One region of the Lactobacillus leichmannii genome, then DNA from elsewhere that is predicted to be linked to it. Evidence: predicted binding sites of a transcription regulator. Region 1 holds the regulator's gene; each other region holds the start of a gene.
The links. The regulator HrcA, encoded in region 1, represses chaperone genes, less so after heat shock. The targets are predictions, from matches to a motif close to TTAGCACTCNNNNNNNNNGAGTGCTAA.
Positions count from the first base shown of each region.

Region 2: the regulator HrcA is predicted to act here: its motif matches at 7,724-7,750, upstream of DS743_RS00365 (Hsp20/alpha crystallin family protein).
Region 3: the regulator HrcA is predicted to act here: its motif matches at 2,461-2,487, upstream of DS743_RS06285 (ATP-dependent Clp protease ATP-binding subunit).

Region 1 covers NZ_QOCY01000042.1:118,161-128,737, forward strand. Annotated here, with positions in the region: gene infB (translation initiation factor IF-2) at 1-1,601, shown strand, start outside; gene DS743_RS04935 (ribosome-binding factor A) at 1,614-1,976, shown strand; gene truB (tRNA pseudouridine(55) synthase TruB) at 2,027-2,923, shown strand; gene ribF (riboflavin biosynthesis protein RibF) at 2,938-3,879, shown strand; gene hrcA (heat-inducible transcriptional repressor HrcA) at 4,015-5,058, shown strand; gene grpE (nucleotide exchange factor GrpE) at 5,070-5,687, shown strand; gene dnaK (molecular chaperone DnaK) at 5,747-7,591, shown strand; gene dnaJ (molecular chaperone DnaJ) at 7,674-8,813, shown strand; gene lepA (translation elongation factor 4) at 8,935-10,577, shown strand, end outside.
Region 2 covers NZ_QOCY01000011.1:2,268-12,844, forward strand. Annotated here, with positions in the region: gene guaB (IMP dehydrogenase) at 1-625, opposite strand, end outside; purine riboswitch at 816-913, shown strand; gene DS743_RS00330 (xanthine phosphoribosyltransferase) at 1,000-1,569, shown strand; gene DS743_RS00335 (nucleobase:cation symporter-2 family protein) at 1,599-2,891, shown strand; gene DS743_RS00340 (hypothetical protein) at 2,961-3,212, opposite strand; gene DS743_RS00345 (Y-family DNA polymerase) at 3,205-4,512, opposite strand; gene DS743_RS00350 (GMP reductase) at 4,641-5,633, opposite strand; gene DS743_RS00355 (adenylosuccinate synthase) at 5,818-7,107, shown strand; gene greA (transcription elongation factor GreA) at 7,189-7,650, opposite strand; gene DS743_RS00365 (Hsp20/alpha crystallin family protein) at 7,878-8,291, shown strand; gene DS743_RS00370 (C1 family peptidase) at 8,388-9,701, shown strand; gene DS743_RS00375 (C1 family peptidase) at 9,754-10,577, shown strand, end outside.
Region 3 covers NZ_QOCY01000044.1:216,288-226,864, forward strand. Annotated here, with positions in the region: gene DS743_RS06280 (DUF1827 family protein) at 1-104, opposite strand, end outside; gene DS743_RS06285 (ATP-dependent Clp protease ATP-binding subunit) at 220-2,415, opposite strand; gene ykzS (protein YkzS) at 2,584-2,784, shown strand; gene DS743_RS06295 (phosphocarrier protein HPr) at 2,891-3,157, shown strand; gene ptsP (phosphoenolpyruvate--protein phosphotransferase) at 3,157-4,884, shown strand; gene spxA (transcriptional regulator SpxA) at 5,056-5,460, shown strand; gene DS743_RS06310 (adaptor protein MecA) at 5,564-6,313, shown strand; gene DS743_RS06315 (competence protein CoiA) at 6,415-7,299, shown strand; gene DS743_RS06320 (DsbA family protein) at 7,287-7,931, opposite strand; gene DS743_RS06325 (CYTH domain-containing protein) at 8,012-8,614, opposite strand; gene yjbM (GTP diphosphokinase) at 8,718-9,350, shown strand; gene DS743_RS06335 (NAD kinase) at 9,347-10,144, shown strand; gene DS743_RS06340 (RluA family pseudouridine synthase) at 10,159-10,577, shown strand, end outside.

The sequences.
Region 1 (10,577 bases):
GCATCGAAGCTGTTGAAAAGGTCCATGAAGACATTTCCGACATCGACAATATTTTTGCCCAGGAAATGGAAGAGTCCAAGAACTCTGAAAACCAGGTTGTCCGTCCGCCAGTCGTAACTATCATGGGTCACGTCGACCATGGTAAGACTACCTTACTGGACCGTCTGCGTCACACTCGGGTTTCTGAACACGAAGCCGGCGGGATCACCCAGAACATCGGGGCCTACCAGGTCCGGATCAACGACCGTTTGATCACCTTCCTGGACACTCCAGGTCACGCGGCCTTCTCAAGCATGCGGGCCCGCGGGGCGGAAATCACCGACATTGTCGTTTTGATCGTTGCCGCTGACGACGGGGTTATGCCGCAGACTATCGAAGCCATCGACCACGCCAAGAGCGCGGGCGTGCCAATCATTGTGGCCATCAACAAGATGGACCGGCCAGGCGCCAACCCTGCCCACGTTACTGAACAATTGATGCAGTATGAACTGATTCCGGAAAACTACGGCGGCTCAACTATCTTCGTCAACATCTCAGCCAAGACCGGGATGGGGATTGATGAACTTTTGGAAAACATCATCCTTGAAGCCGATATGCTGGAACTGAAGGCTGACCCGAAGCAAAAGGCGATCGGTACGGTTATTGAAGCCCGTCTGTCCCGGGGCAAGGGGCCAGTTGCCGACGTTTTGATCCAGCAGGGTACCCTGCGGGTCGGTGACCCAATCGTTGTTGGTGACACCTTCGGCCGGGTTCGGACGATGACCAACGACAAGGGCCACCAGGTCAAGAAGGCTACGCCATCAATGCCCGTTGAAATTACTGGTTTGAACGACGTGCCGGAATCTGCCGACAAGCTGGTTGTCTTTGCCGATGAAAAGACTGCCCGCGCGGTTGGTGAAGCCCGGGCACAGCAATCCCTGCAAAAGCAGCGGGAAAACGTACAGCACGTTACTCTGGACAACCTCTTTGACACAATGAAGCGGGAAAGCATGAAGTCCGTTGACATCGTTTTGAAGGCTGACGTGCAAGGGTCTGCCGAAGCCTTGGCTCAATCCCTCCAAAAGATTGACGTTGAAGGCGTTCGGGTTAACATTATCCACTCCGGTGTCGGGGCCATCAATGAAAGTGACGTTACCCTGGCCAGCGCTTCAAACGCCTTAATCATCGGTTTCAACGTCCGGCCAACGGCTACGGCCAAGAGCCAGGCTGCCCAAGAAGGCGTCGATATCCGCCTTTACAGTATCATCTACAAGGCGATCGATGACGTTAAGGCCGCTATGCAAGGGATGCTGGAACCAACTTACGAAGAAAAGGTTATCGGTAACCTTACTGTCCGCGAAACTTGGAAGGTCTCCAAGATCGGGACCATCGCCGGTGCCTTTGTCGACAACGGTTACGTGACCAGAGAATCAGGCATCCGGGTCATCAGAGACGGCGTGGTCAAGTACGACGGCAAGGTTGCCTCACTGCGCCGGTTCAAGGACGACGTCAAGGAAGTCAAGGCAGGCTTTGACTGTGGTTTGACCATTGAAAACTTCAACGACATCAAGGAAGGCGACGAACTGGAAGCCTACGAAATGCAGGAAGTTAAGCCAGGTTAACAGGAGGCTGAAATGAAGCACAGAAAAGGACGGGTTGAAGGCGAAATCTTGCGGGAACTGACTAAGATCATCCGCAAGAACATCCGCGATCCCCGGGTCAGCAACGTGACTTTTACCGCCGTGGAGTGCAGCAATGATTTTTCATACGCGACTGTCTACTACAGTTTGCTGACTGAAGATGAACAGGCGCAAAAGGAAGCGGAAGCCGGCTTGGAAAAGGCTAAGGGAACCATGCGACACTTGCTCGGCCAGAGCTTGACCATGTACAAGGTTCCAGAACTGATTTTCAAGCGGGACCAGTCCGTGATCTACGGCAGCAAGATCGACCGTTTGCTTGCTGACTTGAAGAAGCAGGAACAAGATCGCCAAAACTAGTAAAAAGCGCCTTCGGGCGCTTTTTTGCGTTTATAGAAGAGGAGAAAAAGATGTTCAATGGAATTATCGTAATCGACAAGGCAGCAGGGATGACTAGCGGGGATGTGGTTTATAAGCTGCGCCGACTCTTAAAGCAAAAAAAGATCGGCCATGCCGGAACCCTGGACCCGGAAGTCACCGGAGTTTTGCCAATTGCTTTGGGTCAGGCAACCAAACTGATCGAGCTGATGCATGAGCGGCCAAAGGCTTATGTTGGTGAAGGGATGCTGGGCCTGGCCACGGACTCTTATGACCTGGAGGGGAAGATTTTGGCGGAAAGAGCCTTGTCTCAGCCAGTCAGTGACCAGGCCATCAAAGCAGCAATGGAAAAGTTTACCGGGGAAATCGTCCAGCAGCCGCCGATTTATTCTGCCGTCAGGGTAAATGGCAAGCGGCTCTACGAATACGCCAGAGAAGGGATCCCAGTTGAGCGGCCCAAGCGGACTGTCCAGGTTTTCCGCTACGACTTGACGGAGCCAAGTCAGTTCGACCCAGAGAAGGGCCGGCAGACTTTTACTTATGAAGTTGAATGCTCTAAGGGGACCTATGTCCGCAGCCTGGTTAACGACTTAGGCGAAGAACTGGGCCTGCCGGCAGTGATGACCAAACTGCGGCGGACGGCCAGTTCTGGTTACAAGCTCCAAGACGCGGTTACTTTGGAAGAACTGGCGGATAATTTGAACCACGCTGAAGATTATATTCAGCCAATCGACAGCTTTTTCGCTGACTACCAGCAAGTTGATTTAGATGCCGCCTTATGGCAGCAGGTTAAAAACGGGGCCTGGATCAAACTCCCTCTTGATGCAGACAAGGTCGCTTTGCGGTATAATAAAACAGTTAAAGCGATTTACCGGGCCAAGGGACAAGGTCTCTACTGTCCGGACTTAATGCTTTTAAGTAATGAGTAATTGAGGGATTAAGTTTGAAAGTGATAAATCTAAGCTATCCGTTCAAGAAAGAGCTGACGGCCGGCAAGGTTGTGCTGGCCCTGGGCTTTTTTGATGGAGTTCATATCGGCCACCAGAAGTTGATCAAGGAAGCCAGGATAATTGCAGTGGAGAAGGATCTACCATTGATGGTGCTGACCTTTGACCGCCACCCCAAGGAGGTCTATGCCGGAGTTAAGGACTTTGAGTACTTGAACACACCGGAGGAAAAGGCCTACGAAATGTCCAAGATCGGGGTCGACTACCTGGTGATTCTCAAGTTTACGCCGGAGTTCAGCCACCTGGCTCCCCAGGCATTCGTTGATGAGATCATCATGGGCCTGAAAGCAGACACGGTGGTAGCCGGCTTTGACTACAGCTACGGCCCAAAGGACGTGGCCAATATGGAAAATCTGCCGGTCTTTGCCAAGAGTCGCTTTGACATCAAGGTGGTTCCAAAGCAGATCTTTGCCGGGAAAAAAATCGGTTCAACTGAAATCCGCCAGGCTGTTAAAAGCGGCAATCTCCGCTTGGCCACAGAACTTCTGGGCCACCCGTATTTGACCAGTGGCAAGGTCGTCCACGGCTTCAGAAACGGCCACAAGCTGGGCTTCCCAACCGCGAATTTAGAGCTGGACTGGCCAAAAGTTTTGCCGAAAATCGGAGTCTACGCGACCATGACCCAAGTAGGGGACAGATGGTATCAGTCAATGACCAGTGTCGGCTACAATGTCACTTTCAATGATGAGAAGAAGATTTACATCGAATCCAACATCTTTGATTTTGACCAGGACATTTACGGCCAGCAAATCACCATCGCCTGGTACAAATACTTGCGCGGGGAAGAAAAGTTTGCCGACATGGCGGCTTTAAGCGAGCAGCTGAAGCTGGACCAAGTCGCTAGTGAAAACTATTTTAGTTCACTGATTGAGCAGTAATAAGAACGGTCTTTTAAGCAAGACCGTTTTTTTGCGGGATTTTTTAGCATTCTCCTTGACTAACTGCTAATTTCTTGTTAATCTATGCCATGTTAGCACATGAAAGTTGTAAGTGCTAAAAGTGAGGGCGATGTTATGTTGACCGAACGTCAAGAACTTATTCTAAAGACAATTATTCAAGATTTTACCAAGACGCATGAGCCGGTTGGCTCAAAGACAGTCATGAATCAATTGTCGATTAAAGTGTCCAGCGCGACAATCCGCAACGAGATGGCGGTTCTGGAAGAGCATGGCTTGATTGAAAAGACTCACTCCTCCAGTGGCCGGGTGCCATCGACTGAGGGCTATCGCTATTACCTGGACAATTTGGTGCAGCCGCTGCAGCTGCCGGAAGAAATGTACAATCAAATTGGCTACCAGTTTGATCAGCCGTTCAACCAAGTGGACGAAATCGTCAAAGAAGCCGCCAAGATCCTGTCAGACTTGACTGACTACACGGCCTTTGCAGAAGGGCCGGAAGCCAAGAATGTCAGCATCACTGGCTTCAGAATCGTGCCCCTGGCTCCCCGGCAGGTCATGGCTATTCTGGTAACCAGCGATGGCAGCGTCAAGAACCAGCTCTACACCTTGCCGCGGCACATCTCAGGGGACGAAGTTGAACGGGCGGTCCGCTTGATCAATGACCAGCTGGTTGGCAAGAATTTAAGCGAAATCAACAAGCAGACCTTTGAGCAGCTGTCCAGCAGCCAGATCGTGGGCAAGAATGCCCCGGAATTTCTGGAATTGCTTGAAGCCGTCATTAAGGACGCGGCAAGCGAGCAGATGTATGTTGACGGTCAGCTGAACCTGCTCAACAATACTGAAAACAGCGATTTAAAAGCCATCAAGTCGCTATATGAACTGATCAATTCCAGCTCTCTGGCTGGAGAACTGATCGATCTGAGCGACAGTCCCAGCCATTACCCAGTTTATGTCCGCTTAGGAGCGGAACTAGAGAACGACTTGCTGAAGGATTTCAGCCTGGTAATGGCTGAATACAGTGTTGGCCGCTACGGGCGGGGGACGATCGCCCTGCTGGGGCCGAGACATATGCCTTACTCGGAAATGATCGGCTTGATGGAATACTTCCGCCAGGAACTGGCCCGCAAGTTGTTAGATTACTATGGCAGATTTAAATAAGGAGGTTTGTCGTGAGCAAAGAAGAATTTCCAAGTGAGAAAGATTTGCCGCAAGAAGACCAGGAAAAGCAAGCCAAGGCAGCTGAAGCTGACAAGGCCGGCGTAAAAGATGACAAAAAGGTAAAAGATGACAAAGAAGAAGCGGCCAAGCCAGCTGATGTAGAACTGGATCAGCTCAAGGCTGAAGTTGCCGCTTTGACCCAGAAGAACAAGGATCTGGAAGACAAGTACTTGCGCAGCCAAGCTGAGATTCAAAACGCCCAGCGCCGCTACAGCAAGGAAAGAGCCAACCTGGTCAAGTACGAGTCCCAGCGTCTGGGCAAGGATATCCTGTCCAGCGTGGACAACTTGGAAAGGGCTCTGCAGGTCAAGGCCGACGACGAGGCTTCCAGACAGCTGAAGAAGGGGATCGAAATGACCCTGGAAGGCCTGGTCAGAGCCTTGAAGGACAACGGCATTGAAGAAATCAAGGCTGACGGCGAAAAGTTTGATCCGACATTGCACCAGGCGGTCCAAAGCGTACCAGCTGAAAATGATGAGCAAAAAGGCTATGTCGTTCAGGTCCTGCAAAAGGGTTACGTCTACAAGGATCGTGTCCTGCGGCCAGCCATGGTTGTCGTTGCCCAGTAAGGCAATTTTTTAACAAAGCAATAAACAAGCAAAAATAAATAAAAGGAGATAAAAAGATAATGTCTAAAGTTATTGGGATTGACTTAGGTACCACCAACTCAGCAGTTGCGGTTTTGGAAGGCAAGGAACCAAAGATTATTACCAACCCGGAAGGCGCTAGAACTACCCCCTCAGTAGTTGCCTTCAAGGACGGCGAAATTCAAGTCGGTGAAGTTGCCAAGCGGCAAGCCATCACCAACCCGAACACCATCGTTTCCATCAAGCGGCATATGGGCGAAAGTGACTACAAGGTTAAGGTTGGCGACAAGGCTTACACCCCGCAGGAAATTTCAGCCATGATCCTGCAATACATCAAGAAGTTCTCAGAAGACTACCTTGGTGAACCAGTTACTGACGCGGTTATCACTGTTCCAGCCTACTTCAACGACGCGCAACGGCAAGCAACCAAGGACGCCGGCAAGATCGCGGGCTTGAACGTGCAACGGATCATCAACGAACCAACTGCTTCAGCCCTGGCCTACGGCTTGGACAAGGATGAAGACGACGAAACTGTTCTGGTTTACGACCTTGGTGGTGGTACTTTCGACGTTTCCGTCCTGCAATTAGGTGACGGTGTCTTCCAAGTTCTGTCAACCAACGGTGACACTCACTTGGGTGGGGACGACTTTGATAACAAGATCATCGACTGGCTGGTTGACGGCTTCAAGCAAGAAAACGGCATTGACTTGTCCAAGGACAAGATGGCAATGCAACGTTTGAAGGACGCGGCTGAAAAGGCCAAGAAGGACTTGTCAGGCGTATCTTCAACCCACATCTCCCTTCCTTTCATCTCCGCTGGTGAAGCAGGTCCTCTGCACTTGGAAGCAGATCTTACTCGGGCTAAGTTCAACGAACTGACTGATGACTTAGTGCAAAGAACCAAGATTCCATTTGACAACGCCCTGCGTGACGCTGGCCTGTCAGTTGGCGACATCGACAAGGTTATCTTGAACGGTGGTTCAACTCGGATTCCAGCTGTTCAAGAAGCTGTAAAGCAATGGGCCGGCAAGGAACCAGACCACTCAATCAACCCAGACGAAGCCGTTGCTTTGGGTGCCGCAATCCAAGGTGGGGTTATCTCCGGTGACGTTAAGGACATCGTTTTGCTTGACGTTACTCCGCTTTCCCTGGGTATCGAAACCAAGGGCGGGGTCTTCACCAAGCTGATCGACAGAAACACCACCATCCCAACTTCCAAGAGCCAAATCTTCTCAACTGCCGTTGACAACCAACCAGCTGTTGACATCCACGTTTTGCAAGGTGAACGGCCAATGGCAGCTGACAACAAGACTTTGGGTCGCTTCGAACTGACTGACATTCCAGCTGCTCCACGTGGCGTGCCACAAATCCAAGTTACCTTCGACATCGACAAGAACGGTATCGTTAACGTTTCAGCCAAGGACCTGGGGACTGGCAAGGAACAAAAGATCACCATCCAATCAGCTTCCGGCCTGTCAGACGAAGAAATCGAAAGAATGAAGAAGGAAGCTGAAGAACACGCTGAAGAAGACGCCAAGAAGAAGGAAGAAGTTGACCTTAGAAACGAAGTTGACGGCTTGATCTTCCAAACCGAAAAGACTTTGAAGGAAGTTGACGGCAAACTCGCAGACAGCGACATTCAACCAGTTAAGGATGCCCTGGAAGACCTGAAGAAGGCCCAAAAGGACAACAACCTGGACGAAATGAAGGAAAAGAAGGACGCTTTGAGCAAGGTTGCCCAAGACCTGGCTGTCAAGCTCTACCAGCAAAACGCCCAAAACCAGCAAGGTCAAGGCGGTCAAGCAGGCCCAACTGACGATGGTTCAAATGGCGCAAACGGCGACACGGTTGACGGCGACTTCACCAAGGTAGACCCAGACAAGTAAAGCGACTATAATCAAACAAAAGGAGAAGAACTGCTTGATGTAGTTCTTCTCCTTTGTTAGTAAAAGGAGCAATAATAAACAAATGGCAGCAAACCGTGACTATTATGACGTCTTAGGCGTGAGCCGGGATGCCAGTGACGCAGAAATCAGCAAGGCCTACCGGAAGTTGGCCAAGAAGTATCACCCGGACTTAAACCACGAAGCAGGGGCAGAAGAAAAGTACAAGGAAGTCAACGAAGCTTACGAAGTGCTGCATGACCCGCAGAAGCGGCAGCAGTATGACCAATTTGGTCAGGCTGGCATGAACGGCCAGGGCGGCTTTGGCGGCCAGTATGGGGGCCAGGGCTTTGGCGGAGCTGATTTTGGTGACTTTGGTGACATTTTTAGCAGCTTCTTTGGCGGCGGTGCCCGCCAGCAGGTAGACCCGACCGCTCCGCAGCGGGGGGCTGACCTGGACTACACCATGACGATCGACTTTATGGATGCCATCAAGGGCAAGACCACTGAAATCAGCTACAGCCGGTCAACCACCTGTGAAGTCTGCAAGGGTTCCGGGGCTGAAAAGGGTACCCACCCGATCACCTGCGACAAGTGCGGGGGCAGCGGCATGATGACCATTACGCAAAGAAGCGTTTTGGGCATAATCCAGCGGCAGACGACCTGTGACAAGTGCGGGGGCAGCGGGGTCATCATCCAGCATCCATGCCAGAATTGCCACGGCAAGGGGGTCAAGACCCAGAAGCAGACCCTGCAGGTTAAGGTGCCAGCCGGCATCGACAACGGCCAGCAGATCCGCCTGGCCGGCCAAGGCGAAGCCGGCAAGAACGGTGGCCCATACGGGGACCTGTACATCGTCTTCCGGGTGCGGCCAAGCAAGGACTTCACCAGACGTGGCCAGACCATCTACACGACCGTGCCGATTTCCTTTGCCCAGGCAACCTTGGGTGACGAGATCAACGTCAAGACAGTTTACGGCGACACGAAACTGAAAATTCCGGCCGGCACCCAGCCAAACCAGAAGTTTACTTTAAAGGGAAAGGGTGTTCCAAGCCTGAGCGGCGGCAGCACTGGTGACCAGGTAACCACGGTTGAGGTCGTGATTCCGAAGTCCATCAATGAGGCTCAGCGCAAGGCCCTGCTGGAATTCGTCAAGGCCAGCGGTGGCTCCATTGCCCCGCAGGAAAAAGGCTTCTTTGAACGCTTGAAGGAGAAGCTGAGCTAAATTTTTAAGCAAATTAAAGAGGCAGTCTGCAAGGACTGCCTTTTTTGATGACTGGGAAAAGACAAATGCTTTGTTTTCGGGTATAATTGTTTAGTACTTTAGTAAGGATGCGAGAAAATATATGGACTTAGAAAAATTAAAAGACTACCAAAAGCACATCCGCAATTTTTCAATCGTGGCCCACGTTGACCACGGCAAATCAACGATTGCCGACCGAATTCTGGAACTGACGGACACGGTTTCCAAGCGGCAGCTGAAAAATCAAATGCTGGATGATATGCCCCTTGAACGGCAGCGGGGGATCACCATCAAGATGAACTCGGTGCAGGTCAAGTATCACGCCAATGACGGGGAAGACTACATTTTCCACTTGATCGACACCCCTGGCCACGTCGACTTCTCCTATGAAGTTTCCCGGTCCCTGGCTGCCTGTGAAGGGGCTGTCCTGGTCGTTGACGCCTCCCAGGGTGTCCAGGCCCAGACCCTGTCCAACACTTACCTGGCTTTGGAAAACGACCTGGAAATCCTGCCTGTTTTAAACAAGATCGACCTGCCAAGCGCCGACCCGGACATGGCCAAGAGCGAAATCGGCGACATGCTGGGCTTAGACGCCAGCGACGCCGTTGAAGTTTCCGGCAAGACCGGGGCAGGGATTCCGGAACTTTTGGAAAGAATCGTGACCGACATCCCAGCGCCGACTGGGGACTTGACCAAGCCCCTCAAGGCCTTGATCTTTGACTCCAAGTATGATGACTACCGGGGGGTGGTCATGTCAGTCAGAATTGAAGAAGGCACGGTTAAGCCAGGCGACGAAATCATGATCATGAACACCGGCAAAAAGTATGAAGTAACCGAAGTCGGTGTTTCCAGCCCCCACCCGGTTAAAGAAGACATCTTGATTGCCGGGGACGTTGGCTATATTACTGCCAACATCAAGTCTGTCCGGGAAACCCGGGTCGGGGATACCATCACTAGCGCTGAAAACCCGACGGCAGAAGCTTTGCCAGGCTACCGGCAGATTCCGCCAATGGTCTACTCTGGTATGTATCCAACCGACAACCGGGACTATGACGACTTGAAGGAAGCCCTGCAGAAATTACAGCTTAACGATGCGTCTCTGGAATTTGAGCCGGAAACTTCCCAGGCCCTGGGCTTTGGCTTCCGCTGCGGCTTTTTGGGCCTTTTGCACATGGACGTCGTGCAAGAGCGCTTGGAGCAGGAATTTGACCTGGACCTCATCATGACCGCGCCGTCAGTTGACTACCACGCTATCATGCCGACTGGTGAGGTCAAGCTGATCGACAACCCGGCTGACCTGCCGGATGCCGGTGAATACAAGGAATTGCAAGAGCCTTACGTCAAGGCGGAAATCATGGTGCCAAACGACTTCGTCGGTGCTGTAATGCAGCTGTGTGAAGGCAAACGGGGCGAGTTCCAGACCATGGACTACCTGGACAAGTACCGGGTCAACGTGATCTACGAAATGCCCCTGGCAGAAATTATTTACGATTTCTTTGACCAGCTTAAGTCTTCAACCAAGGGCTATGCTTCTTTGGACTATGAAATCATCGGCTACAAGGCCACCAACCTGGTCAAGATCGACATTCTCTTGAACAAGGAACCAATCGATGCCTTGAGCTTCATCGCCCACCGCGAAGAAGCCCGGGACCGGGCCGTCCAGATGTGCAGCCTGTTGAAGAAGCTGATCCCGCGGCAAAACTTCCAAGTCGACATCCAAGGGGCAATCGGGTCCAAGATCATTTC
Region 2 (10,577 bases), on a different contig from region 1:
GCGGCACGCCGACACCGGCAACCACTCTGGTGGTGCAGATTGAGCCAGGCCCGATACCAACCTTGACTACGTCAACACCGGCTTCAAACAAGGCCCGGGTACCTTCAGCAGTAGCCACGTTGCCGGCAATCAAAGTGTTGTGCGGGAAGTGGTCGCGGATTTCCTTGATCTTGCGCAAAACGCCGGCTGAGTGACCGTGAGCCGTGTCGATAACGATCGCGTCAGCACCGGCTTCAAACAGGGCTTCTGCTCTTTCAAAAGTGTCGCTGGTCACGCCGACAGCAGCAGCTACCAAGAGCTTGCCATCCTTGTCAACAGCAGCGTGGGTGTCTTCGGCAGTTACCGGAGTGTTCTTAGCCAGACGGACTTCGTCAGCTTGCGCTTGAATTGAAAGGTTCTTGTGGACTACCCCAAGGCCGCCCATCTTGGCCATGGCTGCCGCCATTCTGCCTTCGGTCACCGTGTCCATCCCAGCGGAGATCAAAGGAATGTTCAGCTTCAAGTTTGGTGCCAGCTGGGTTGACAAGTCGACTTCGTTCGGCAGAACGTGACTTTCAGCTGGAATCAAGAGCACGTCGTCAAAAGTAATACCTTCTTTAGCAAATTTGGTTTCCCACAAAGACATGATTTTATCCTTTCAAACAATCGTTGATACTTTTTAATTAATCAACTTTACACGTTTTTCGCCGCCAGGTCAACAAAAAGCGAATTATTCACTATTTTTTTTAATCTTTTAGGATTTTTTGCGCCAGATTAGAAATTTTTTCGCCAAATCAGATTGAATTAATTCGGCTTTTGCTGTAACATTTAGCAATAACTTAACAAATGTTTCTACTTATATATCGCTGCAATGCGGGCAGCAGTCTCTACCCGGAGCCGTAAACTCCGGACTATAGGTATTAGGAGCATTGGCCCCTGGCCAAGCAGCTTCTTTTGCCTTACTTTTGGCAAAAGGAGCTTTTTCTGTTTACCGCTGTTTTTTGTTTTAAAAGGAGTCACATGGAACTTTTAGAAGAACGCATTAAGAAGGATGGCGTCGTTTTACCAGGCGACGTCTTGAAGGTCAACTCATTCTTGAACCACCAGATCGATCCCCAATTGATGATGACCCTGGGCCAGGAATTCGCCCGCCTCTTCAAGGATGCAGGCGTCACCCGGGTCCTTACCGCTGAAGCCAGCGGGATCGCTCCCGGCATCATGGCCGCCTACTGCCTGGGCGTGCCGATGGTCTTTGCCAGAAAGAAGAAGCCTTCAACCGTCACTGACGCCGTCTACACCGCGGAAGTCTTCTCCTACACCAAGCAAGTGACCAACACCATTTCTGTTGAAGCCAAGTTCCTTGATGCCAATGACCGCATCTTAGTCATCGATGACTTCCTGGCCAACGGCGAAGCAGCCAAGGGCCTGATCTCCCTGGCTGAACAAGCCGGCGCTGAAGTAGTCGGCGTGGGCGTTGTCGTGGAGAAGGCCTTCCAGGGCGGCCACGACTGGCTGGTTAACCATGGCTACCACCTGGAAGCTTTGGCCAGCATCAAGGAATTCGCCGACGGGCAAGTTATCTTCAATTAATCTTTGACAGTGGGAGTTATTTACTAAAAATGGATCAAACACAAGAACCTTCACAAGGCCGCTCTTTTGTCCTGGGCCTGCAGCACCTTTTGGCCATGTACTCCGGGGCCGTGGCGGTCCCGATCTTGATCGGCAATGCTCTGCACTTTAACTCAGAGCAATTGACCTACCTGGTCTCCATCGACATCTTCATGTGCGGCCTGGCCACCCTCTTGCAGCTATTGCGCAACCGCTACTTCGGGATCGGCCTGCCAGTCGTTTTAGGCTGCGCCATCCAGGCTGTTGCTCCTTTGGAAATGATCGGACAGAAGTACTCCATCGGCACCATGTACGGATCAATCATCGTGGCCGGGGTCTTCGTCTTCCTCATCGCCGGAGTCTTTTCCAAAATCAAAAAGCTCTTCCCGCCAGTTGTCACCGGGACCTTGATCACCACTATCGGCTTGACCTTGATCCCGGTCGGCATCCAGAACCTGGGCGGCGGGTCAGCCACTGCCAAGGACTTCGGTGACCCGAAGAACCTCCTGGTCGGCTGCGTCACCATCTTGGTGATCGTGGCTCTGCAAGCCTTCGCCAAGGGCTTCATCGCCTCAATCTCCATCTTGATCGGCCTCATCGTCGGCACTCTCCTGGCCGCCTGCCTGGGCATGGTTTCTTTGACCCCAGTTTCTGAAGCTGCCTGGCTGCACTTCCCGCAATTCTTCTACTTCGGCTTGCCAAAGTTTGAATGGTCATCCAGCTTGACTATGATGATCATCGCCCTGGTCTCCATGGTTGAATCAACCGGCGTCTTCTTCGCCTTAGGCGACCTCTTGGGCAAGGACATCACGGAAGATGACCTCAAGCGGGGCTACCGGGCTGAAGGGCTGGCCCAGATTTTCGGTGGTCTCTTCAACACCTTCCCTTACACCACATTCTCCCAGAACGTCGGCCTCCTGCAATTGTCCGGCATCCGGTCCAAGCGGCCGATTTACTGGGCAGCCGGCCTCTTGATGGCCATGGGCCTTCTGCCAAAAGTCGGTGCCCTGGTCACCATCATGCCAACGGCCGTTTTAGGCGGGGCCATGGTGGTCATGTTCTCCTCCATCGCCGTACAAGGGATCAAGATGCTGCTCAAGGTCGACTTCAGCGACAACCATAACCTCTTGATCGTGGCCATCTCCCTGGGCCTGGGCTTAGGCGTTTCCGTCTACCCAACCATCTTTCAGGCTCTGCCAAGTGAACTGCAGCTTTTCCTAGAAAACGGGATCGTCATCGCCTCAATCTCTTCCGTCCTTTTGAACTTGATCTTCAAGGGCAAAAAAGGACTGGACGAAAAATAACTTTTGCAATTAAACACAGATAAATCTCAGAAGCCTCCTTTACCATGAAGCGGGGCTTCTTTTTTGTCCTTAATCACTTGAAAGCAGGACGCGGCGCAAGTCGTCTAGCGCAATGACGTGTTCGCCAATCACCACCTTGTCTTCCGCGTAGCCCTGGACAAAGCCAACTATTTCCGCCCGGTCGGGCACGCTTTTCTGCCTTGTCTCTTTATTGATCATGGCCGTGTGGTCGCTTAGGAAAAAGCCCGCCCACTTCTTCATCCCCCGGTCTTGATAATGGGCGAAAAAATCCGTCACCCGCTGGTCAAACTCCTTACTCATAGGCGTTGCTCCCATTGTGGCCGCCGACCAAGCGGCTTCTGGCAATTGCCGTGGCCCCTGGCAAAAGGCTGGAGGCTCTGACGACACTGGCAAAACCATACTTCTTCCGTAATTTGTCAACCACCTGATCCCGCTTCTGCTGCTTGATCTGCTCGGCTGGCGGCAGGAAGAAGGTCAGCTGCTGGCAGCCGGCTGGCGCTAAATTGCTGTAGGTCACTCCCAGCCGTCTGACCGCCTGCCCCCGCCACTTTCTTCTGAAAAGGGCCCTGAGCTTGGCCACCAAATCGCTGGAGATATCAGTCGGCGTGATCTTCTCTTGAATGCTGAAGCCAGCTGGATCTGCCTCGTAGTCAGCGTAACCGACATAAAGGCTGACCCGGCCAGCCAACAAATGCTGGGCCCGGATTCTGGCCGCGACCTGGTCGCCGATTTCCTGAATAACGATCTCAATTTCCTGCTGGTCTTCATAGTCCCGGCTTAAGATTTGGGAGTTTCCGTAGCTTTTGCTTTTGGGCCGGTACTTCTGCTTGATGATGCTCCGGTCCACTCCCCAGCTCATGGCAAAAAGCTGATCGCCGATCACTCCGAACTCCTTCTTCAAAATAGCCGGATCGCTGTGGGCCAGGCCATACATGTTGTTGATCCCCAGCCGGCGTAGGCGGTTGGCCGTCTTGACATTGATCCCCCAAACGTCTTCCAGCTTGGGAATCTTCCAGATAGTATCGGGCACGTCAATATAGTGCCAGCAGGCAATCATCGAAGTCCGGTGCTTGGCGGAAATGTCCATGGCCAGTTTGGCCAAAAGGGGGGTCTCCCCAATCCCGCAAGTCGTGTACAGGCCCAGGCTGTCGTGAATATCTTTTTGGATCTTCCGGGCCACCAGATAAGGGTCATCCCCAAACAAGTGCCAGGACTCAGTCATATCGATCATGCTTTCATCGATCGAATAGACATGGATATCCTCATCTGCCGCGTACTTGCGGAAAATCTGCAAAACCTCCATGCTGCGCTTGATGTAAAGATTCATATGCGGCTCAACCAGCATTAGGTCCGGGGCCTGGTCTTTAGGCGGCAAGTCTCTGGCCCGCATGACATTGCTCAGGCCGTACTTTTTCTTGGCCAAAGGCGAGGCAGCCATAATCAAGCCTGACCCCCAGTCAGTCCCCACCTGCTGGGACACGACGGCTAAAGCGACTTCCATTGGGTTCAGGCCCAGGCGCAGGGCCTCGCAGGAGGCATAGAAAGATTTGTTGTCGATCATGAAAATAACCCGGTGGGGCTCATAGCGGTAATCGTACATCAAAATCCACTTCTTTCTTGAACATTTGTTCTAATAAATTATATCGAACTTTCGTTCTAAAAAGTAGGCAAACAGAAAATAAAAGCAAAAATAAAAAGAGGCCTCAGCCTCTTTTTACAAAATTCAGTTTAATAGTCGCCGTTCATGATCGTGTTCTTAACGATCACGTAGTCGACCCGCTTGATTGATTCCAGGTCCCGGCCACCGGCGTAAGAGATGGAAGACTGCAGGTCTTCCTTCATTTCTTCCAAGGTGTCAGCGATGCTGCCCCGGTAAGGGACCAGCATCTGCTTGCCTTCAACGTTGCGGTAGGCGCCCTTTTGCACTTCACTGGCTGAACCCCAGTATTGCTTGTAAGTCTTGCCGTCGATCTTGATCACGTTGCCCGGGGACTCTTCATGCCCGGCCAGCATTGACCCGATCATGACCATGCTGGCCCCGAAGCGAACAGACTTGGCGATGTCACCGTTGTGGCGGATCCCCCCGTCAGCGATCAAAGGCTTTCTGGCCACCTTGCTGCACATTCTGAGGGCAGCCAGCTGCCAGCCGCCAGTCCCGAAACCGGTCTTGAGCTTGGTGATGCAGGCCTTGCCCGGGCCAACCCCCACCTTGGTAGCGTCCGCGCCGGCATTTTCCAGTTCCCGGACGGCTTCCGGCGTTGCCACGTTGCCGGCCGTCAAGAAGGTGTCCGGCATTTTTTCCTTAATGTACTTGATCATGTCGATCACGTAGACTGAGTGCCCGTGGGCCACGTCGATCGTGGTGTATTCCGGGATCAAGTCCTTTTCCACCAATTCGTCGATGAAGTCATATTCATCGTCTTTGATGCCGACGGAAATCGATGCAAAAAGTCCCTTCTCATGCATCATCTTGATGAAGTCGGCCCGCTTTTCGGGCTGGAAGCGGTGCATGACATAGTAATAGCCATTTTGGGCCAGCCAGACCGCCAGCTTTTCGTCAATGACGCTTTCCATATTGGCGGGAACGACTGGGATCTTGAAAGTTCGGTTTCCAAACTTGACGCTCGTAGCACATTCCTTCCGGCTCTTCACGATGGCCTTGTTAGGCACCAGTTGGATATCATCATAGTCAAACGCTTCCATGCTGAAATAATTGCTCATTTTTTGCCAGCTCCTTTTTAAAGTACCTTTGATACTTTACTGACATTTCCCATAAAAGTCAAGGCTTATTCGAACCATTCACGAACTTTTCGAAAACATTATTCGGATTTCCTGTTGACTAATTGCCCGGTAAATGCTAACCTTTCTAACGTAAGTTCTACGAAATATTCTTTGAGGTGAAAAAATGACATCAATCGCAGTTGTCGGCAGCCAATGGGGCGACGAAGGCAAGGGTAAGATTACAGACTTTTTAGGAACGACGGCAGACCTGTCAGTTCGCGCTAACGGCGGTAACAACGCTGGCCACACGATCGACTTTGACGGCAAGGAATTCAAGATGCGCTTGATTCCATCTGGGATCTTCGCGGCTAAATTGGGCGCCGTGATCGGCAACGGGGTGGTTATCAACCCTAAAGTCCTCCTGGGCGAACTGGACAACTTGGAAAAGAGCGGGATCGACACAAGCAACTTGAAGATCTCCAACCGCGCTCACGTCATCATGCCTTACCACGTAATGCAAGACACTTATGAAGAAGAAGCCAAGGGCAACCTGAAGGTCGGCACCACCAAGAACGGGATCGGGCCAACTTACATGGACAAGGCTTCCAGAATCGGCATCCGGGTCTGCGACCTGATCGATCCGGAAACTTTTGCGGAAAAGCTCCGCTTCAACCTGAAAAGCAAGAACGCCCTCTTCACCAAGGTTTACGGCAAGCCAGCCATGGACTTTGACGAAATCTACAACAAGTACGTTGAATACGGCAAGCGGATCGCCAAGTACGTTTGTGACACTTCCCTCTACGTCAACGACGCCCTGGACAGGGACGAAAAGGTCCTCTTTGAAGGTGCCCAAGGGATCATGCTGGACATCGACCAGGGTACCTACCCATTCGTAAGTTCTTCTAACTCAGTTTCCGGCGGGATCGCTTCCGGCAGCGGGATCGGGGCTAACCAGATCAAGACTGTCCTGGGCATCTGCAAGGCCTACACTACCAGAGTTGGTGCCGGCCCATTCCCAACTGAACTGCACGATGAAACCGGCGACAAGATCCGGGACATCGCCCACGAATACGGTACTGTTACTGGCCGTCCGCGCCGGGTTGGCTGGTTTGACTCAGTTGCCCTCCGTCACGCCAAGCGCGTAGCCGGGATCAACGCCTTGAGCTTAAACCTGCTGGACGTCTTCAGCGGCTTTGACAAGATCAAGATCTGCGTGGCCTACGACTTAAACGGCAAGCAAATTGACTACTACCCAGCCAGCTTGAAGGAAGTTGAAGCCTGCCAGCCAGTTTACGAAGAACTGCCAGCCTGGGAAGAAGACATCACCGGCGCCAAGAGCTGGGAAGACCTGCCAGAAAAGGCCCAGGCTTTCGTCAAGCGGATCAGTGAAATCACTGGCATCCCTGTCGTGACTGTTTCTGTCGGCCCAGACCGGGAACAAACCATCGTTTTGCAAGACCCATGGACTCTGTAAGACGGTAAAAAATATCAACACAAAAACCGTTTCGCCTGGCGAAACGGTTTTTCTTGTCTTTATATTTTCTCCTGCTGTTTGCTACTTGACCGACAAAATGGTCACTTCATAGTCCCCCATTGGGGCTTCAACCGTCACCCGGTCTCCGGCCTTATGCTTCATCAAAGCGTGGCCCAAAGGCGAGTCAAAGGGCAGTTTTCCGTCCCCTACGGCCTCTTCCATCCGGCCGACGATCCGGTATTCTTCGACCTCCTGGTCGTCTTCATAGCGGATTTCCACCTGCTTGCCGAGGTTGACCTTACCGTCGTTGACCGTTTCGATGACTTCCGCGTATTTCAGCTGCTTGTTCAAGTAGCGGACCCGGCTGTCCAGGTGGCGGAGTTCCCTTTTAGCGGTTGAATATTCAGTATTTTCGGACAAGTCGCCCAAGGCACGAGCCTCCTTCAGGTTCTGCACCCGGCGGGGCCGGTCAGCCTTCAAGGCCGCGATCTCGTCTTCAATCTGCTTGTAGCCCTCGGGAGTCATTTTCTGATAATATACCATACTTACCAGTCGCCTTTCACTTCGATTTTTAAATCATTATAGCCCGCCCAGGTCTTTTTGCCAAAGATTTTATTTAGCAGTCAAAAAAGCCGAGTGCTAATTACGCCATTTTTCCTAAAAGGGACTATAATATAGTTGTCGGGAAAGAAAGCGGCTCCGCCGCTTCTCTCCCCGCCTCTATTTGTAAAAAGCAATTTGCATAATTTGGTGAAGGGAAGTTTTAGATTATGACTAATGATTTAATGAACCGTTACAACGACTTGTTCGATCACATGGGCGACTGGCTCGACAAATTGGACAGCCACGCTTTCAGAAACATTTTGCAATCAGACGTTGCTGAAGATGAGCACGAATACACCGTCAAGATCGACGTGCCGGGGATGAGCAAGGATGACATCCACCTCTCCTACACTGACGGGATTTTGACGATTTCCGCCCACCGTAGCACTTTCAAGGATGACAGCGACAAGAAGAAGAACCTCTTGCGCCAGGAACGCAGCGAAGGGTCAGTTTCCAGAAGCTTCAGCCTGCCGAACGTTGACAAGAAAGGCATTAGCGCCAAGCTTGACGGGGGCGTTTTGACGGTTACCCTGCCAAAGGTAGCTCCAGAAGAAAACGCAGACACGATTACTATCGAATAAGCACAGAGTGCTTAGAGAAGCCCGCTAGGGCTTCTTTTTTTGCCCTCTTTAGCGTAAGATTATTCTATAATCATCTATTGCTAAGGGAGATTTTTCATGTCACACGAATTAAGCCCCCAGCTGCTGGAATCCTTCAGCCGGGACTTCAACGCTGATCCTAAAAATCAAGTAATTTCTCGGGCCGCCAGACGCAGCGGCCTCTTGGACGCCGCCTACAACCCGGCCGTCAGCCAGCGGCTGAACCGGACTTTTTCCATCGAGCTGGACACTGACAATGTCACCAACCAGCAGCAATCCGGCCGCTGCTGGCTCTTTTCAACCTTGAACGTGGTCCGGCACAATTTTGGCAAGGCCAACAAGGCTAAGAACTTCACCTTCTCCCAGAGCTACAACTTTTTCTGGGACAAGATTGAACGGGCCAACTACTTCTACGACCGGATCATTGCGACGGCTGACCGGCCTTTGACTGACCGGACAGTCCGCGGCTACTTTGACTGGTGCCAGACCGATGGCGGCCAGTGGCACATGGCGGCTTCCCTCATCGCCAAATACGGGGTAGTGCCAGCTTACGCCATGCCGGAAAGCTTCAACAGCAACCACAGCCAGGCTTTGGACATGGTTTTGGCCGACAAGGAAAGAAAAGACGCCTTGACCCTGCGCCGGCTGGCGCAAGCAGGCGACCAGGAAAAGTTGGAGGCGGCCCGGACCGACTTTTTAAGCCAGATCTACCGGATCATGGCTACGGCCTTGGGTGAACCGCCGAAGACTTTTGACCTAGAATTCAGAGACGACGACAAGAACTACCACTTGGACAAGGGCTTGACTCCGGTCCAGTTCTACAAAAAGTACTGCGCGACCGACCTGGACGACTATGTGGTTTTGGCTAATGCCCCAGACCATGAAATGAACCGGGTCTTGCACCTGGGCTTTGAAGACAACATTAAGGGCGGCTACCCTAACCTCTTCATCAACGTGCCGATGGAATATCTGGAAGACGCGGCGATTGCCCAGCTGAAGGACGGGGAAGCTGTTTGGTTCGGCAATGATGTTGGCCGGCAGATGGACCGCAAGACCGGCTTCATGGACCTGGATCTCTACCAGCTGGACCAGCTTTTGGACATCGACAGCCACTTGTCCAAGGCTGACCGCCTAGCTACCGGGATCGGGGAATCTTCCCACGACATGGCACTGGTTGGAGTTGACGTGGACGGCGGGCAAGTCCGGCAATGGAAGGTGGAAAACTCATGGGGCGACAAGTCCGGGGAAAAGGGCTACTTCACCATGAGCGCGGACTGGTTCAGAGAATACACCTACGAGGTCGCCGTGCAAAAGAAGCACGTGCCGGCTGAAATCCTGGACCTGCTCAAGAACCATCCGATCGAACTTGATCCTTGGGATTCCTTAATTTAAGCAGGTATGTTAACATTGACTTATTAATATTAAAACAAAAGGAGAAAAAAATATGAGTCATGAATTAACTCTGCAGGAATTGGCGGAATTCAGCGCAAATTTCAATGCTGACCCGAAGAACCAAGTCATCGCCCGCGCTGCCGCCAGAAGCGGTGTTCTGGAAGCTTCCTACAATGAACGCGTGGCTGGCCGCCTGACCCGGGTCTTTTCAACTGAATTGCCAACGGACAACGTCACCAACCAAAAGCAGTCCGGCCGCTGCTGGCTTTTCTCAACCTTGAACGTCTTGCGCCACGACTTCGGCGCCAAGCATAAGGCCAAGAACTTTACCCTGTCCCAAAGCTACAACTTCTTCTGGGACAAGCTGGAAAGAGCCAACCTTTTCTATGAAAAAGTGATCGAAACCGCTGATAAACCATTAGACGACCGGGAAGTCCGCAGCTACTTCGACTTCGCCGGCCACGACGGCGGCCAATGGCACATGGCCATCTCTTTGGTCAAGAAGTATGGTGTCGTGCCAAGCTACGTTATGCCTGAAAGCTTCAACACTTCCGCTACTAACGGTTTGGCCAGCGCCCTGGCTGACAAGGAAAGAAAAGACGCCCTGGCCTTGCGCCGCCTGGCTCAAGCAGGTGACCAGGAAGGGCTGGAAAAGGCCCGCAAGACCTTCTTAAACGAAATCTACCGGATGGTTGCCATCGCCGTTGGTGAACCGCCAAAGACTTTTGACCTGGAATACAGAGACGACGACAAGAACTACCACCTGGAAAAGAACTTGACCCCAGTCTCCTTCTTCAACAAGTACTTTGACGTCGACCTGGACGACTACGTGGTCTTGACCAACGCCCCAGACCACGAATACGGCAAGCTCTACCA
Region 3 (10,577 bases), on a different contig from region 1:
GTAGTGTTGCCTAAGGAGTAAACTTTCACATAGTTCACGCTCGTAGTATTTAGCTGACTGTGAACTAATTCGGCATAGCTATTAGTGACATCAATTAAGTGCATAAAACTTCACCCGTTTCTATTTGTCTCTGATATTCCCCTCACTTTCATTATAACGCATTCAAGAAAAAACAAGGATCCTTTTTGGATAATCCTTGTTTTTTCTGCTCAGAGATAGTTATTTTTCTTTGCTTGCTTCAGTGACTGGCAAGGCGGGAACTTCTTCGAAAATCGTGATTTCCCCGTCCTTTAAGTCCGCCACTAATTGCTTGGCTTCAGTGTGGTCCAGCTTGTAGTCGGCCACCTTGTCTTCAATTTCTTCCTGGATGACCCGGCGAAGCGGACGAGCGCCCATTTCCGGATCGTAGCCTTCCTCAACCAGCTTGTCCTTGGCCGCGTCGGTAACCTTGATGTGCAGGCCCTGGTCGCTGACCATGGCATTGGTCTTGTCCAAAAGGAGGTTGACGATCTGCAGGAGGTTGCCCTTGCTCAATGGGTGGAACTGGATGATGTCGTCAAAACGGTTCAGGAATTCCGGCTTGAAGTACTGGCTCATCACCTTGCGGGTTTCTTCAGCTTCATTCTTGTTGTTTTCTGCCGCGAAGCCTACGCTGGCCGTCTTGATTCCCTGGCCGGCGTTTGAGGTCATGATGATGATCGTGTCCTTGAAGGAAACAGTCCGCCCTTGTGAGTCGGTCAAGCGGCCGTCGTCAAGAATCTGCAAGAAGAGGTTCAAAACATCCGGGTGGGCCTTTTCAACTTCGTCCAAAAGGATCAAGCTGTATGGGTTGTGGCGGACCCGTTCGGTCAATTGGCCGGCTTCTTCATAGCCGACATAGCCCGGGGCAGACCCAATCAATTTGGAGACGGAGTATTGCTCCATGAATTCGGACATGTCGAAGCGGATCATGGCGTCTTCGCTGCCGAACATCTTCAAGGCCAGCTGCTTGGCCAGCTCGGTCTTGCCGACCCCGGTCGGGCCAACAAAGAGGAAGGAGCCGATTGGCCGGCCGGACTTGTTGAAGCCGATCCGGTTTCTTCTGATGGCCCGGGCCACCTTGTCAACGGCCTCGTCCTGGCCGATAACCTTAGCCTTGAGGTCGCTGGCTAGGTTGATCAGCTGGTTTTCTTCTTGTGCCTGGATGTCGCCGACCGGGATGTTGGTCTTTTCTTCCACGATCTTGTCCATGACCTTGGCCGTAATGGTTGGGGTCTTGTCCGGGTCGACGTTTTGGTCCTTCAGCTTCTCGTATTTTTCGATCTGGTCGCGGTAGTAGGCAGCCTTTTCGTAGTCTTCGTTCTTCAAGGCATCCTGCTTGAGCTTCTCAGCCGCGTCGATTCTTTCCTGGATCTTTTCCTTATCGATGTAAGGGATGGTCAGGTTCATTCTTGACCCGGCTTCGTCCAGAAGGTCGATGGCCTTGTCTGGCAGGAAGCGGTCCTGGATGTAGCGGGCAGACAGCTTGACGGCGGCTTCGATGGCGTCGTCAGTGTATTTGACGTGGTGGTAGTCCTCGTAGCGCTTCTGGATCCCCTTGAGGATCTTGATTGTCTCGTCGATGCTTGGTTCCTTGACTTCAACTGGCTGGAAGCGCCGGGCCAGGGCGGAGTCCTTTTCGATTTCCCGGAATTCCTTGATAGTCGTAGCCCCGACTAACTGCAGCTCACCTCTGGCCAGAGCCGGCTTGATGATGTTGCCGGCGTCCATGCCGCCTTCAGAATTGCCGGCGCCGACGATTTCATGGATTTCGTCGATAAAGAGGATGATGTCCGGCTGGCTCTGCAGTTCCTTGATCAGCTGCTGCATTCTTTGCTCAAACTGGCCCCGGATCCCGGTCCCTTGGACCATGGAAACCATGTTGAGGGAGATGATCCGCTTGTTTTGTAACTTGGCTGGAACTGACCCGTCCACGATGTCCTGGGCCAGGCCTTCAACGACCGCGGTCTTGCCGACCCCGGCTTCCCCGATCAGGACTGGGTTGTTCTTGGTCCGCCGGTTGAGGATTTCAATTACCCGGGCGATTTCCCGGTCCCGGCCGATAACTGGGTCGATCTTGCCCTTCTTGGCCAGAGCTGTTAAGTCGGTCCCGAACTGGTCAAGAAGGGACTGGCCGCCGCCATTGCCGCCCCGGCCCGGGGTCGGGCCGAATGGATTTTGGTTGTTGTAACGGTTTGCGCCATTTGACTGCCCGTTCAAAGCATTGAAGAGGTCGTCAAAGTCGCCGAAAAAGTTGTTATTATTCATTTGATTTCCTTGTTGATTCCTTAACTCTTGGTAGCATTGCTGACATAAGTCTATTTCATTGTTTTGGCCGTTGATCTTCGTGTAAAGATGTATCGAGGCCTGCCGTTGGTGGCAGTTTTGACACAACATGTTAAAATACCGCCTTTCATCAAAGCTCTGCCTAAATTATAGAGCTTAGCACTCTAATTAGTCAAGTGCTAAGACTCGGGGGAGAAAATAGCCGGCCTTTGAGACTTCTTCCTTTAATTTTGACAAAAAATTGCGCTAAAATAATGGACAGGAGGTTGTGACATTAATATGGACTATACTGATATTTTGGAGAAATTGGTCTCAGGCGACTTGCTGGAGTACCAGATCGACCCGCAGAAGGACCCGGAAGATGCGTTTGCTTTCCAGCAGAGCCTGCGCAATTACGGAAAAAACAAGAAAATCACCGGCCGGGCCGGCCGCGGCGGGGTTATTACCTATACTTCGATAGAGAATAAGCCCAAATATTAATGAAAACATTTACAATTAAGTTGTATTGACCTCGAAAACATGTTATTCTTTAAAAGAAACGGTACTTTGGTACCCAATTCTTGATTTTTAAAGGAGATAATTTACGATGGAAAAGAAAGAATTTCACATTATCGCTGAAACTGGTATTCACGCTCGTCCAGCTACCTTGTTGGTACAAGCTGCTTCAAAGTTTGGTTCAGACATCAACCTTGAATACAACGGTAAGTCAGTTAACCTTAAGTCAATCATGGGCGTAATGTCATTGGGTGTTGGCCAAGGTGCAGACGTAACTATCAGCGCTGAAGGCGATGACGAAAAGGAAGCTATCGCAGCTATTGCTGAAACTATGTCAAAAGAAGGTTTGGCTGAATAATGACTGAAACTTTGAGGGGTATCGCAGCCAGTGACGGCGTTGCTGTTGCTCCAGCCTACCTCCTGGTCGAACCGGACCTTTCTTTTGAAAAGAAGTCCGTTGCTGACGTGGAAGCTGAAGTAGCCCGCTTTGATAAGGCAGTTGCCGAATCACAAGCTGAATTGGAAAGCATCCGCAAGGTTGCCGCAGAAAGCTTGGGTGAAGAAGAAGCGCAAGTCTTTGACGCCCACTTGATGTTCCTGTCAGACCCTGAATTCACTGGCCAGATCAGCGCCAAGATCAAGAGCGACGCTGTCAACAGTGAAGCAGCTTTGGATGAAGTTGCCCAAAACTTCATCACTATCTTCCAAAGCATGACTGACAATGCCTACATGCAAGAACGTGCAGCTGACGTCCGCGACGTTTCAAAGCGGATCATGGCGCACTTGCTGGGCAAGGAACTGCCTAACTTGGCAAGCATCGACCACGAAGTAGTTCTGGTGGCTGAAGACTTGACGCCAAGTGACACGGCACAATTGAACAAGAAGTACGTTAAGGGCTTCGTAACTGACCTGGGCGGCCGGACTGCCCACTCAGCCATCATGGCCCGGTCTTTGGAAATCCCAGCTGTTGTCGGGACTGAAAAGATCACCACTTCTGTAGAAAACGGCCAAATGCTGATCGCTGACGGTTTGGATGGGGTGGCTATCGTTGAACCAAGCGAAGAACAAGTGGCTGAATACCGCAAGAAGGGCGACGACTTCGCTAAGCAAAAGGCTGAATGGCGGAAGTTGAAGGACGAACCATCAGTAACTGCTGACGGCAAGCACTTCACGATCGCTGCCAACATCGGTACTCCAGACGACCTGGCTGGCGTTTTGGAAAACGGTGCTGAAGCAGTCGGCTTGTTCAGAACTGAATTCTTGTACATGAACTCAAACGACTTCCCAACTGAAGAAGACCAGTTTGAAGCCTACAAGAAGGTTCTGGAAGGCATGAACGGCAAGCAGGTTATCATCAGAACCATGGACATCGGTGGCGACAAGCACCTGTCCTACTGGGACCTGCCAGAAGAAATGAACCCATTCCTGGGTATCCGGGCCGTTCGTCTGTCCTTGAAAAACAAGGAAATCTTCCGCACCCAGCTGCGGGCCTTGCTGAGAGCATCAGCTTACGGCAAGCTGGGGATCATGTTCCCAATGATCGGTACTTTGGACGAACTTCACCAAGCCAAGGCTGTTTTGGCTGAAGAAAAGGACAAGCTGGTCAAGGAAGGCGTCAAGGTTGGCGACGACCTGCAAGTCGGCATGATGATCGAAGTTCCGGCAGCTGCCGTTCTGGCAGACCAATTTGCCAAGGAAGTCGACTTCTTCTCAATCGGGACCAACGACTTGATCCAATACACTATGGCTGCTGACCGGGGCAACGAAAACGTTTCTTACCTCTACCAGCCATACAACCCGTCAGTTCTCCGCCTCATCAAGCACACGATCGACTCAGCTCACGAAGCTGGTATCTGGTGCGGGATGTGTGGTGAAGCAGCTGGTGACTCAATCATGTTCCCAATCCTGCTTTCCATGGGCTTGGACGAATACTCAATGAGCGCAACTTCAATTCTGCGGATCAGAAACGAAATGAAGAAGCTCTCAACTGAAGAACTCGCTAGCCTGGCTGACAAGGCAACCAAGGAATCATTGACCAACGAAGATAACATCGAACTGGTTAAGAACTTGATGGCTGACAAGTAAAGAGCAAATTAAAAGCGATTAGCGTGAGCTGACCGCTTTTTTCTTGATTAATTAAGAAATTTAAAAGAAAGCCAATTACCCCCCTTCCTTTTTGTAAGTATCCATGCTAAACTATATAGTAAGCAACGAATGTGTGTTCATGCAATCTCATTTTAAAGGAGCGTGGTAACAATGGTAGATTTATATGTTTCTCCAAGCTGCACCTCATGCCGCAAGGCAAAGCAATGGCTTGAACAGCACAATATTCCCTACAAGGAAAGAAACATTATTTCAGATCCTTTGAACCGGGAAGAAATCATTCATGTTCTGAGAATGACTGAAGAAGGCACGGAAGAAATCGTGTCAACACGGTCGAAGGCTTTCCAAGAGCTGAATATCGACCTGGACGACATTTCAATGAATGAACTGATCGATTTGATTGAAAAGAACCCAAGCCTGCTGAGACGGCCAATTATTTTGGATGACCGCCGGATGCAGGTTGGCTACAATGAAGATGAAATCCGCCGCTTCCTGCCGCGCAGCGTGCGCCGGCTGGAAATAGCCCGGGCTAAGCGCCTGGCAGACCAGGATTTTTAATTTCAGAATAGAAAGTTGCAGGCGTTGGCTTCTAGAAGCTAACGCTTTTGCTTTGTTGGCTTTTTAGGTTACAATAACGGTACACATATAAGGAGGGATGAAGATGCGCGTTGAAAAGGTGAATGAGAACACGCTTCGCGTAAGCATGACCCGGGAGGATCTGAACCAGCGGGGCTTGAAGATCTTGGATTTACTCGGCAACCGGGAAAGAGTCCAGGAATTTTTCCTGTCAGTTCTCCGCGAAGTGGACGAGGACAATGACTTTGCCAGCGATGCGCCGGTGACTTTCCAGGTCATGCCCAACGACGGCGGGATCGATCTCCTGATTACCAAGATGAATGCAGGCAGCGACCTGCCGGAAGAAATGCGGCGCTTCTTTGATCCTGAAGCCAATGGGGTCGGAGACGATATGGCGGAAGCGGTTGAGGAAGATGACTGGGCCTTTTCCGACTTGAACCCGGCTGATGACGCTAACACTGAGATGGACCCGGTGATCATGCAGGACCTGGGCAACACCGATGATGAAGACTACGAGGACTACTGGAGTTACCAGGAGACCCATGTTTTAGTCTTTGACGATATCGATGACCTCCTGGCTTTGGCTGACAGCCTCAAGGTTAGTGACCTGGCGTCCAGCGTCTACTACTACAAGCAGCAGTTTTATCTCAAGCTGGCTTTTATGGACGAGAATTACGCGGAAATCAAGCCAGCTGCTGCCTGGGCGATCGCCAATGAATTTGGCCGCCAGGTGTCCGCTGACGAATTCCAGCAGGCCCAAGCCCACGGCCAGTGCCTCTTCCAGCAGGACGCGCTGGGGGCTTTGCGCCGGCAGTTTGCCAGCAAGCGGGCTTAAGAATCCAGATGATAATTTAAGGACTCCTTCGGGGGTCCTTTTATTTTGCCTATTTTAAAAAAATCTCCCCTTTTTGGCGTACTAGTTAATGGGGGATTATTTTGTATGCAGCTTTGTTAAATAAAGAACTGGTCCTGGCCGTCAGTGAGGCCGGCAAGGTCCGGGAGAACCCGGCCTATCTCAACCAGGAAGTCTACCGCTGCCCGCGCTGCCGGAAACCGGTCATCCTGGTTTTATCGCAGAAGGCAGAGCCTTTTTTCAAGCACTACCAGGCTTACCGGGGGCTAGGAGAACAAGAGGAGCACCGGCAGGGGAAAATGCTCCTCAAAGCCGCTTTGACCGCGGCGGGGCTAAATGCGAAAGCTGAAGTGCCGCTGGCTGACGGTGCCTTGCGGGCTGACATTTTGGCCACACCGCTTTTGGCCTTTGAAGTCCAGTGCGCGCCCTTAAGCAAGGGGGAGTTTGCCCACCGGCATGCCCTTTACCAGGCGATTGGGATTAAGGATGTCTGGTTGGTCGGCCGCCGGCATTTTTTAGGGGAAAAGCTAAAGCAGACCCAGCTGATCTTTTTCCGGGAAAACCGGTGCTGGGGAAGCTATTATCTGGAAATCCACCAAGAGGCAGGCTTGATTAGATTGAAGTACCAAATAAGGCAGGCCCCTGTCAGCCAGACCTTGCTGTACCGGCAGGTGGACTTCGCCTTGGACGCGGAAGGAATTGCCGCTTTATGGCACTTTAGGCCCCTTTTGCCCCCGCCTTTGGCCGATGACTGGGTCAAGGAGCGGGACTATCTGGACCAGCAGCTGAAGGAAAAGAGCAAGCTGGGTCAGAAGCTGGGGGAATTGATGTACCTGGCCGGCTACACTGTCTTTACTTTGCCCAAGGAAGCTTTTTCCACTTGGCGCAGGCCGGGGGAGAAAAGCTGGCTCTTGAAATTTTTGCAGCAAAAAACAGCCCCTAAAGGAGAGGCTGGCTATAAGAGATGAAGGTGGCTTACCGGATAATAAAGTGGAGCATTCTCCGTTAGCTGCATCAAGGGTTCAAGGCAGCTGTCTGCGCTGTTTTGGAAAATTTGCAGGAGTTCGTCGTCGCTTAATTCACCATCAAGCAAGAGACCGCTGTCATCGATCTGGTCGTCAAAAATCACGGTTGAAGGCAGGGCCGTGATTTGGAATTTCCTGGCCAGCTGCTGGTCCTGGGCAATGACGTCTTTAAGGCAGGCATCTTTCAAAGTAGATGAAATTTTCTTTGGTTTGATATTGAGGCTTTCCATCAATTCTTCAGCCAAGGCCGGGGAATAAGACCGCTGGCCGTCACTCAAACTTTCCTGCAACTTGAACAAAAAGCTCCTGGCCTTCTTCTTGCCATAAGCGATTTGCACGGCATAGTAAAAGCTCTGGGCGCTGACTGAGGCATTGTGATAATTGGCTAAATTGATGGAAGTGTTGAAGTTCCAGTTCCGCTTGACCATGTCGGCTTTCATGGCTTCCATGGTTACCAGGGGAATGTAATTGACGGAAATTTCAAGTTGCAGTTCTTCCGCCAATAGCCGGATGCGTTTTTCAAGCTGGTAGCAGGATAAACCTAACGGATTGATAAACAGAAAAAGTTCGAACATGGTCGACCTCCAATTTTTGCTTCATCTGCTACTTTAACAAAGCTTTTACTTGAAAACAAAAGAAAAGCTTTCGCCTATTTTTACTTGGCATGCTGGCTGGCCCGGGCAATCTTGCTCTGGTTGTTGGCTGACTTGACCGGCAGGGCAAAGCGGGTCTTAATTTCTGCCAGGGCTTCCTTGATAGCAGCCGGGGAGTCATTTTCAATTTCCATTTCCCAGTCCTGGTAGCCGTCCGGGTAGCTGGTCTGGTCTAAAGTCAGCTCGCAGCCCTTTGGCCCGTCTAAAAGGATCCGCCGGGTCTTGCTCCAGGAAAAAAGGGTCAGCTGGCTGGCTTTGTCTGGGTAATGCTCTAAAAGGTACTGGCCAACATTGCCAGTCAGACTTGGCCGGCCCTTTTTTAAAAGGTCCTCGGCTTCAGGCAGGGTTAAATCATCATTGATTTCCAGGCTTTCATGGTAGGTCTCCTGCAGCTTCTTGACCGGAACCTTGATGGTTTCCTCGGCCCGGTCTTGGAAGCAGCGGATTCTGAGGGCACTGTGGTCTTCTTTTAGCTGCTTGTCCGGGGTGTCAAAATAGTAGTTGCTCTGTTTGAAGTCGCTCTTGACCGGGTAGGCAGCGACGATAGCCTCATAGCTGGCCTGGTCCAGGGCGACTTTGGCTTCAATTTCGCGGTTTTTGCTCATTTTTTAAGACTCCTTTGTTAGATAAAAATTAAAAAGGTTGCGTTGGTGCTTTCGCTAACATCTATGTTAAAATGAATTTGTTTAAGATGGAAGGAAAATGTCTGTGATTACTGATTGGGATACTTTTTTATGGCCATACAATGAAGCCGTAAATGAACTAAAAGCTAAATTCAGAGCTCTCCGGCAGAGTTTCTTGACCAAGGGAGAGCATTCGCCAATAGAATTCGTGGTTGGCCGGGTGAAAACGGTCGACTCCATTAAGGAGAAAATGCAGCGGCGGGTCATCAGCCCGGACGTGATCGAAACCGACATGCAGGACATTGCCGGTATCCGGATCATGTGCCAGTTTGTTGATGACATCTACCGGGTCGTTGACCTGCTCCATGCCCGCGATGACCTGGAAGTCGTCGAAGAGCGCGACTATATCCAAAATGCCAAGCCGTCCGGCTACCGGTCCTACCACATGGTGGTGGCCTACACGGTTTATCTGCCCGAGGGGGCCAAGCGCCTTTTGGCGGAAATCCAGATCCGTACTCTGGCCATGAACTTCTGGGCCACGGTTGAGCATACCTTGAACTACAAGTACCAGGGGGCCTACCCGGAAGATATTTCTGAGCGGCTCAAGCGGACGGCGGAAGCTGCCTACCAGCTGGATGAAGAGATGTCCTCGATCAGAAATGAGGTCAAGGAAGCGCAGAAGATCTTCACCAAGAACAAGGGCAAGGAAAAGTCATGAAAGTAGCTATCGTTCACAATGACCGCGTGACCACCCAGGTGGCGGTCCGGCACCTGCAGGTGCTGCTCGCGGAAAAAGGCATTTTGCAGGACCAGCAGCATCCCGACCTGGTAATTTCTGTCGGCGGTGACGGTACCTTGATCTCTGCCTTTCACAAGTATAAGCAGCAGCTGGACAAGATCTGCTTTGCCGGTATCCACACCGGCCACCTGGGCTTTTACACCGACTGGCGGAACTACGACATGGAGAAGCTGGTTGACGCCCTGGCCAGCCATCCCGTTGAAGAAAACGAGGTGGGCTACCCGCTTTTGGAGATGAAGGTAACCACCAGCTGCGGGGAGAAGCGCTTTTTGGCCTTAAATGAAGCCTCAATCAAGCGGATTTCCAAGACCATGGAAGCTGAGGTCTGGCTCGGGGGCGAGCGCTTTGAGAATTTCCGGGGCGACGGGCTCTGCGTGTCAACCCCGACCGGGTCAACGGCCTACAGCAAGTCCCTGGGCGGAGCGGTAATCCACCCCCGCCTCAAGACCCTGCAGCTGACCGAAATTGCCTCGATCAACAACCTGGTCTTTCGGACGGTGGGCTCGCCCATCGTTATTGCCCCGGATGAGTGGATCACCATCGTGCCGAAGATTTCCGACCGGGCGGTCGTGATCGTCGACGGGGAAAGGATCAGCTTGACCGACGTGCAGAAAGTAGATTATAAAATTGCGGCGGAAGAGATTCGCTTTTACCAGTATGGCCACCACCATTTTTGGGAGCGGGTCAACGACGCCTTCATTGGTGACAGATAGTGCAAGTATACAAAATGATTGTTGCGAAAAATGACCCAGGCCAGCTGAGTCATTTTTTGCTGAAAAAAGGTTTTTCCCGGCGGGCAGTCAACAACTGCAAGAACCACGGCGGGATGATGCTGGTCAACCACCACCGCCGGAATGGCAGCTACCGGTTAAAAGAAGGGGACGTGGTCCACTTTTTGATGGGCCAAGAGCCGGTCAATCCCTGGCTCAAGGTCTCCCGCCTGCCCTTGGACATTGTTGAAGAAACGGCTGACTATTTGGTGATCAACAAGCCGGCCGGCCTTTTGTCGATTCCTTCCGGCTTTCATGCGGAAGACGCGGTAATCAACCGGGTGCTGGCTTACTTTGAAAAGCAGGGGGTCAACCCGGCTTACGTCAAGCCCCACATCGTGACCCGGCTGGACCAGGACACTTCCGGCCTGGTTCT